Regions from separate parts of the Pantoea sp. Lij88 genome, predicted to be linked through region 2. Evidence: predicted binding sites of a transcription regulator. Region 2 holds the regulator's gene; each other region holds the start of a gene.
The links. The regulator PhoB, encoded in region 2, activates phosphate uptake and scavenging genes when phosphate is short. The targets are predictions, from matches to a motif close to CTGTCATAAAACTGNCNNAT.

Region 1 (2,207 bases), 730 kb from region 2:
CCAGGCGATCACTGCAATCAATACCGCACCCAGATAAAACCAGGAGAAGGCCGTGTGCTGCGGCATCGGACGGGTCTCCTGCAGACGCTTATAGCCCACCATTCCCGCCGCAAAGCAGATATTTGCCAGCTGCACTAACAGCAGACCAAACCAGAAATGATCGCTGACTTTGTCATAGCGAATAATGGCCGCGCCAGCCACCGCCAGCAACGCACTGAAGATATATCCAATGCGCAGCGGACGACGGCTAATCAGATCGTAAATCAGCGTCACATAAAGCGGCGTCATCACCGTAAACAGCAGGAATTCCGACACGCTAAGGTAGAGATAGGCTTCGAAGCTCAGCAGATACATCACCCCCAGTTGCAGCATCCCCACCAGCATATAAAGCAGCAGCGTTGAAGGGCGATGACCCCGCCAGCGCAGGAACGGTAAAAACACCAGCGCAGCCAGCGCCAGACGCATCAGTACAGAAAACCAGCTGTCCACCTGCCCGGCAAGGTATTCGCCAATCAGGCTGAACGAAAAGGCCCACAGAATGGTGGTAATAATCAATAAAAACACGGCGACGACCCCGAAATTAACAGGCCGTCAGTGTAAACAATGTGCCGCCGTCAGGCTGTGAAATCTGGTTGACATCTGATTACAAACCAGGCGATCAGAAAGTCATCTGGATAGCCTGCTTACACTCCCTGACATAACTGGCGACAGAATGGGTTTTCAGCCAGATAAAATGCGCGAAATGATCCATTGCATGATCACTTTCGCTCTCAACTGTAATAAAACTGTAACAATTGTGTCACTCATCACAGTAACGTTGCGCAACTACCACTATTCTTTGCGCGAAATGGAACATCCTGCGTCCATTTTGTTCTGCTCTTTTTCTGCCCCAACCTGCTGGGAATTAAAAACCATAATGTGCCCTGGAGGGCCTCACTGATGCTGAGCATTTTTAAACCTGCACCACGTCAGCCGCAGGTGGCGGAGGATCATGTCGATCCGCTCTACCGTCGTCTGCGCTGGCAAATTTTCATCGGGATCTTCTTTGGTTATGCGGCCTACTACCTGGTCAGAAAAAACTTCGCACTCGCCATGCCCTATCTGGTGGAGCAGGGTTTTTCACGTGGCGATCTCGGGTTTGCCCTGTCCGGCATCTCCATTGCCTACGGCTTTTCAAAATTCATCATGGGCTCGGTGTCTGACCGATCAAATCCACGCGTCTTCTTACCGGCCGGTCTGATTCTGGCTGCGGCAGTGATGCTGATAATGGGATTCGTCCCCTGGGCGACCTCCAGCATCATGGTGATGTTCGTGCTGCTGTTTGTCTGTGGCTGGTTCCAGGGCATGGGCTGGCCACCCTGTGGGCGCACCATGGTTCACTGGTGGTCGCAGAAGGAGCGCGGCAGGATCGTCTCAGTCTGGAACTGTGCGCACAACGTGGGCGGCGGTATTCCGCCACTGCTGTTCCTGCTGGGTATGGCGTGGTTTAACGACTGGAAAGCGGCACTCTACATGCCAGCGTTTGGCGCGATTGCCATTGCGATTCTGGCCTTTGCACTGATGCGCGATACCCCACAATCCTGCGGTCTGCCGCCGATTGAAGAGTATAAAAACGACTATCCGCCCGACTACGATGCCAGCCACGAAGAGGAGCTGACGGCAAAACAGATCTTCATGAAATATGTGCTGCCGAACAAGCTGCTGTGGTACATCGCGCTGGCCAACGTGTTTGTCTATCTGCTGCGCTACGGCATCCTCGACTGGTCACCGACCTATCTGCGCGAAGTAAAACACTTCACGCTGGATAAATCGTCGTGGGCCTACTTCCTCTATGAATATGCAGGGATTCCTGGAACGCTGCTGTGCGGCTGGATGTCGGACAAAGTGTTCCGCGGTAATCGCGGTGCGACCGGCGTGTTCTTTATGACGCTGGTGACCATTGCGACTGTGATCTACTGGCTCAACCCGGCGGGCAATCCTGGCGTCGATATGGCCTGTATGATCGTCATTGGCTTCCTGATCTACGGTCCGGTGATGCTGATTGGTCTGCACGCGCTGGAACTGGCACCGAAAAAAGCGGCGGGAACGGCGGCGGGCTTTACCGGCCTGTTCGGCTACCTGGGTGGATCGGTGGCGGCCAGCGCCATTGTCGGTTACACCGTCGATTATTTCGGCTGGGACGGCGGCTTCATGGTGATGATTGCAGG
Region 2 (2,207 bases):
AGTCGTTCATCATCTCCAGATAGCCCTGCAGCACCGTGAGCGGTGTGCGTAACTCATGGCTGACGTTGGCAAAGAAGTTGCGGCGTGCCCCTTCCAGCTGATGCATCTGCGTTACGTCACGCGCCACCAGCAGCCACTGCCCCTCGCTGTAGGGCATGACGCGAAATTCCATATGAAGTTTGTTATTCAGCACCAGCGTCAGCGGCTTGTCGAAATCGCGCTGGCGCAGATAGCGGGAGAACTCCGGATACCGCAGCAAATTGAGGATGTTCTGGCCATTATCTTCCGGCCAGCGCAGACCCAGGTGCTGCTGCGCCAGGCCGTTACACCAGAAAATGGTGCCCTCTTCCGTGGTCAGGATCACCGCATCCGGCAGCGACTCGGCACCGCTGCGGAAACGCTTAATCAGATTACCGAGTTCACGCCGCCGACGCCGGTTGCGCAGCTGCATCTGGTAAAGACCATAAAACAGCGGCTCCCAGCTGGCACGCCCGGTCGGTGGCGTCATGGTGCGGTCGAGCCACAGCCAGTGCGACAGCCGCATCAGATTGTGGAAATGCCATAACAGCACGATGACCACGCTCAGCAGCAGCCACCAGGGCAAGCCGCCAAACAGCAGGCCCAGCAGCGCCGCAGGCAGACAGGCCAGCAGCAGTTCTGTCAGTAATCTCTTCCAGGAGAGGCGTTCCAGCACGGTAAAGGCTCCGTTTAGTAGCGGGCAGAGAAACGATACCCTGTTCCACGGACGGTTTGTACCATGCGATCGTGGCCGGAGACTTCCAGCGCTTTACGTAAACGGCGAATGTGAACATCGACAGTGCGATCTTCCACATATACATTGGTGCCCCAGACGTGGTTCAGCAGCTGTTCGCGGCTGTAAACGCGTTCCGGGTGAGTCATAAAGAAGTGCAGCAGCTTATATTCGGTAGGGCCCATCTCCAGCGGCGTGGTTTCGGACATCACGCGATGTGAGGAGGGATCCAGACTCAGTCCCTGCATCTCAATCACCTCTTCCACTGCCATCGGCGAAATACGGCGCATCACCGCTTTAATCCGCGCCATCAGCTCTTTGGGTGAGAACGGCTTGGTAATGTAATCGTCGGCGCCCACTTCCAGGCCGCGCACCCGATCTTCCTCTTCACCGCGCGCAGTAAGCATCATCACCGGAATATCGCGGGTCATCGCCTCGCGTTTCAGATGTTTGATAAACTGAATGCCGCTGCCACCGGGTAACATCCAGTCCAGTAAAATCAGATCGGGCCAGGGTTCAATCAGCTTGCCAACGGCGCTGTCATAATCTTCCGCCTCGATTGGCTGATAGTCGTTCTGCTCCAGAACAAAACACAACATTTCACGGATGGGGGCTTCATCCTCCACAACCAAAATGCGCTTAGCCATTATTACTCCTGCTGATTATGACGGCTGTCACTGAGATTCGCGGCGCCATTATGCGTCAGATTTGTGACACTTTTATGAAAAACATAACCTGCCTGTAACGCCGTTGGTAATCATTTATGACAGCGCAGCGACAATTTTTTGCTTTGGCGGCAGAGCCAGTATAATCGCCGGGCGAATCACAACGGCAGGGACTCATCATGCGCATCATTCATACTGCGGACTGGCATCTGGGGCAGTTCTTTTACAACAAAAGTCGGGCAGCCGAACATCAGGCGTTTCTCGACTGGCTGTTGATCCAGATTGAACAGCATCAGGTGGATGCGTTGATTATTGCAGGCGATCTGTTTGATACCGGCACGCCGCCCAGCTACGCCCGCGAGATGTTTAACCGCTTTGTGGTGGCGCTGCAGCCCACCGGCTGTCAGCTGATTGTGCTGGCGGGAAACCACGATTCCGTGGCGACGCTGAATGAGTCGCGCGAGCTGCTCGCCTGTCTCAACACCCGGGTGATCGCCACCCCGCAGGAGCAGGAAGATGTGCTGCTGCTCAGCACCCGTCAGGGTGAACCGGGCGCGCTGCTGTGCGCCATTCCCTATCTGCGGCCGCGCGACATCCTGCGCAGCCGGGCAGGTCAGTCGGGACGCGACAAACAGACTTCGCTGCTGGAGGCCATTGCCCATCACTATCAGCAGCGTTTCGCCGCCGCCCAGGCGCTGGACTATGCGCTGCCGATTATCGCCACCGGTCATCTCACCACCGTCGGCGTCAGCCAGAGCGATTCGGTGCGCGACATCTATATCGGCACGCTG
Region 3 (2,207 bases), 260 kb from region 2:
GGGCCAGCTGTTGCTGCTGATCGATCGGCAAATCGCCGCTGCGCTGCTGGCGCAGTGAGTAGAGCGCCGGGAACAGATCGAACACCATTTCGGGAATAGCGCGATGGCGATCGCGCTGGCTGGCGCCCGCCAGCAACGCAATCAGCAGGTTATCTTCCACGCTCATCTGGGTGAAAATATGGCGGCCCTGCGGCACATAGCCAATTCCCATCTGCGCCCGCTGCTCTGCCGGTTGCAGCAGCAGATCTTCCGGCGGGGAACCGTCCTCTTTCCAGGAGATCGAGCCGCTGTTAATCGGCAGTCTGCCCATGATGCAGTTCACCAGCGTGGTTTTTCCCATACCAGGGCGGCCCAGAACGCCGGTGCAGGTGCCAGGCGACAGATCCAGGTCCACATCCCACAGAATATGGTTTTGACCATAAAATTGATTTACCGAACGTAGACTCAGCATCTGACACTCTCCTTCCCGATCATTAGCCTGATTGCATCCGCTCTCTGTCGTCTGGCAAACAAGTCATCAGCAACGGCAGCCTCGCCATTGCAGCACAGTGCGCGTGACGCGCGGTGACGCCAGTGAGTCCTGCAATTCCCAGGCCAGATCTAAAAACGGACCTGATTTCTGCCGGAATGCGGGATTTCAGGGCTAAAAGGTGAGAAAAACTTATCAATTCTCCACGGTGGTCACGACGCTGCACTTTTGCAGTGCCTCAGGGCGCTGTTTCTGGTGCAGACGTGCTGTGAAGAGGCAACAACTCTGATTAAGAATCGTAGTGGAATGGCGGAAATTTGCGCACTGCGCCAGGCGACAGATTAAAAATGCAGAATATTCCGTCAGCAGCCGCTGCGAAATTTAACGCAAAAAAAATTATTTTCACGGTGAGGGAAGGGCAGGGAAAAATTATACACAGCTGATGGCGGCGGGGCTGCCATCACTTATCCACCATTCCTGTGGATAACCTTGTGCATTAGGTAATGAAAACCAGTTGGAAGCGAGGAAATACGCGGCCTGGTAACATAATGACGAGAATCTGGCCTTATAGGCTTAAATCAATAAAATCAGTTGGTTATCAAAAAACAAGCCTGCGAATTATCTGTCAGGTAACCGAACTGTAATTTTGTGACGGTCTATTGACAAATGTTAAATCTGATCCCTGCCTGGGGATAACATTGCGCAACGACCTTTGCACCCGTGTGACCCGATTGCAGGGGTGAAAAGTACCCTGGTGCTGGCGTTAACAGTGCATCATTACTGTTTTTATATCCAGTATTATTTTCTGGCAAAATCACCATAGCAGAGTAAAATAAGTGCCTGCCCGCCGACTTCTCCAGCAGGAACCGCATTCATGACCAAAGCTTTTAAACTGAATTCCGCCTTTAAACCTTCTGGCGACCAGCCTGAGGCGATTCGTCGCCTGGAAGAGGGGCTGGAGGATGGACTGGCCCATCAGACCTTATTAGGCGTAACCGGCTCCGGGAAAACCTTTACCGTCGCCAACGTCATTGCCGACCTCAATCGCCCGACGATGGTGCTGGCACCGAACAAGACGCTGGCTGCCCAGCTCTACGGCGAGATGAAAGAATTTTTCCCGGATAATGCCGTCGAGTTTTTCGTCTCTTACTACGATTACTATCAGCCTGAAGCCTATGTCCCGAGCTCCGATACCTTTATCGAAAAGGATGCGTCGGTGAACGAACACATCGAACAGATGCGTCTGTCGGCCACCAAGGCGCTGCTTGAGCGGCGCGACGTTATCGTGGTGGCGTCGGTGTCGGCGATCTACGGTCTGGGCGATCCCGATCTCTATCTCAAAATGATGCTCCACCTGACCCGCGGCATGATCATCGATCAGCGCAGCATTCTGCGCCGCCTGTCAGAGCTGCAATATACCCGCAACGATCAGGCGTTCCAGCGCGGCACCTTCCGCGTGCGTGGCGAAGTGATCGATATCTTCCCGGCAGAGTCGGACGATATTGCGCTGCGCGTCGAGCTGTTTGACGAAGAGGTTGAGCGTCTGTCGCTGTTTGACCCGCTGACCGGCCAGATTGATTCGGTGGTGCCGCGCTTTACCATCTACCCCAAGACGCACTACGTAACGCCGCGTGAGCGTATTCTGCAGGCGATGGAAGATATCAAAGTGGAGCTGGCGGACCGTCGCCGGGTGCTGCTGGAGAACAATAAGCTGCTGGAAGAGCAGCGTATTACCCAG
Region 4 (2,207 bases), 1.6 Mb from region 2:
GGCGACCCTGTACTTTGCCATCCAGCAGTGCCTGCGCACCTTCTCTGGCTTCACTCAGCGGAATAACCCGGCTCAGCTTATTGAGCCGTTCGCTATCCATCAGTTCACCGAGTCGTTGCCACGCCTGCTCACGAAGCGGCTTCGGACACATCACGCTATCGACCCCGGCCAGCGTAACGCCACGCAAAATAAAGGGTGCAACGCTGGCTGGCAGATCGAGTCCCTGTGCCATACCGCAGGCGGCAACTGCGCCGTCCCGCTGAGTCGCGGCCAGCACGTTTGCCAGAGTATGACTGCCGACGCTGTCTATCGCGGCGGCCCAGCGCTCTTTTGCCAGCGGTTTGCCGGGCTCGGAGATCTCTTCACGGTCAATGACCGATGCTGCGCCCAGCGTGTCGATCAGATACGCATGGTCGCTCGCACGTCCGCTCGACGCGATCACCTCATAGCCCAGACGCGCCAGCAGGCTGACGCTATAGCTGCCGACACCGCCACTGGCCCCGGTCACCAGCACCGGACCCCGGTCAGGTTTGATGCCCTGCTTTTCCAGCGCCATCACGCAGAGCATCGCGGTCAGTCCGGCTGTACCGATGGCCATGGTCTGTAACGGGCTCAGCGTGGCGGGCGGGCGCACCAGCCAGTCGCCGCTGACGCTGGCTTTCTGCGCCAGGCCGCCCCACTGTTTTTCGCCTACGCCCCAGCCTGTCAGCAGCGCCACATCATCCTCTTTCCAGTCGGGATGGCGGCTGGCCGTCACCCGTCCCACAAAGTCGATACCCGGCACCATCGGGAACTGGCGCACAATCGGGCCTTTGTTGCAGATAGCCAGGGCATCTTTGTAATTCAGGGATGAGTAGCTGACGTCGAGCGTGACATCGTGGTCGGGCAGTTGGGATTCGGGGAGATCTTTCAGCAGGGAACGGTAACCTTGTTCGTCATTTTCAATGACCAGTGCCTTGAACATGCAGCCTCCGGCAGAGTGGGAAAGAGAAGATAAGTTTACGCCTGGCAAAGGTAATGCGGTAGGGCAATGGCCGACTCTGCGGGTAAGGGCGGCGGCAGGCGCGTAAAAATGGGCAGCAAGCTATTTGCATAAATCTGCATATAATTCAGATAATTAGTCGTATTGTGAAGTTTTTATGATAAATAGACTATAAAAATCATATTGTTACATTTAATCGGGGTGACTGAATAATTGCCTGGCTCGGGTTGTCCATGCCTGAAAAAGATGACATTATGACCGCCACTTTTTGACCCTGCTTCTTTACCACAGAGGACGTCGCCATGTCCGGTTCACCGCGCACTCGCCCGGATTACCGTTCGCTTTTTCCGGCGCTCACCGGGCTTTCCTCATTTCCGCACTCTGCGTTATTCCTCATGCGGTGAGGCCAGCCAGGCCGCAGCTGTGGGGCTTTTCTCCACGGGCTGCGTAATGCTGAATAATTCGCCGGGGCGCTGTCCCCATGATTGTGCCTCAGGCACTTCCTCCCTGACGTTAGGGATTCTGTTATGACTCCACTGAAAATTGCTGCCAGCGCCGCTGTCGCGCCAAGTCTTACCCTGAACACCGCGCGCGACGTCGTGACGCTGGATAACACCGACTTTACTGATGTGGCGGCGGTCGTCGTCTCGCTGGCGGATACCCGCAGCGGTGTGCTGGCGCTGCTGCGTCATACCGGATTTAATCTGCCGGTGTTTGTCGCGAATGCGTTCGAAGAAGAGGTGATGCATCTGCCCGGCGTCAGCGGTGAACTGAACGGCGAGCCGCAGGAGTGGGTTGCGCTGGAGGCGGCTGCGCAGGCGTATGAAGCTGAACTGCTGCCACCTTTCTTCGAGACGCTGACCCGCTACGTCGATATGCAGAACAGCACTTTTGCCTGTCCCGGACATCAGGGCGGGGCGTTCTTTAAAAAGCATCCGGCGGGCAAACAGTTTTATGACTTCTATGGCGAGAATGTTTTCCGCTCTGATATGTGCAACGCCGACGTCAAACTGGGCGATCTGCTGATCCACGAAGGTTCAGCCAAAGATGCGCAGAAGTATGCGGCAAAGGTATTTAACGCCGACAAAACCTACTTTGTGCTTAACGGCACCTCAAGCGCCAATAAAGTGGTGACCAATGCGTTGCTGACCCGTGGCGATCTGGTGCTGTTTGACCGCAACAATCATAAGTCGAACCATCATGGTGCGCTGATTCAGGCGGGCGC

Region 1: a site for PhoB is predicted at 775-794, ahead of glpT (glycerol-3-phosphate transporter). Genes of this name have one in related genera too.
Region 3: a site for PhoB is predicted at 1,116-1,135, ahead of uvrB (excinuclease ABC subunit UvrB). Genes of this name have one in related genera too.
Region 4: a site for PhoB is predicted at 1,127-1,146, ahead of acuI (acrylyl-CoA reductase (NADPH)). Genes of this name have one in related genera too.

The regions. Positions count from the first base shown of each region.
Region 1 is NZ_CP118269.1:3,811,489-3,813,695, forward strand. Features, by position in the region: gene PU624_RS21655 (carboxylate/amino acid/amine transporter) at 1-564, opposite strand, end outside; gene glpT (glycerol-3-phosphate transporter) at 940-2,207, shown strand, end outside.
Region 2 is NZ_CP118269.1:3,079,567-3,081,773, forward strand. Features, by position in the region: gene phoR (phosphate regulon sensor histidine kinase PhoR) at 1-694, opposite strand, end outside; gene phoB (phosphate response regulator transcription factor PhoB) at 709-1,398, opposite strand; gene sbcD (exonuclease subunit SbcD) at 1,596-2,207, shown strand, end outside.
Region 3 is NZ_CP118269.1:2,816,735-2,818,941, reverse strand. Features, by position in the region: gene PU624_RS16970 (ABC transporter ATP-binding protein) at 1-451, opposite strand, end outside; gene uvrB (excinuclease ABC subunit UvrB) at 1,344-2,207, shown strand, end outside.
Region 4 is NZ_CP118269.1:725,482-727,688, forward strand. Features, by position in the region: gene acuI (acrylyl-CoA reductase (NADPH)) at 1-964, opposite strand, end outside; gene PU624_RS07340 (ornithine decarboxylase) at 1,510-2,207, shown strand, end outside.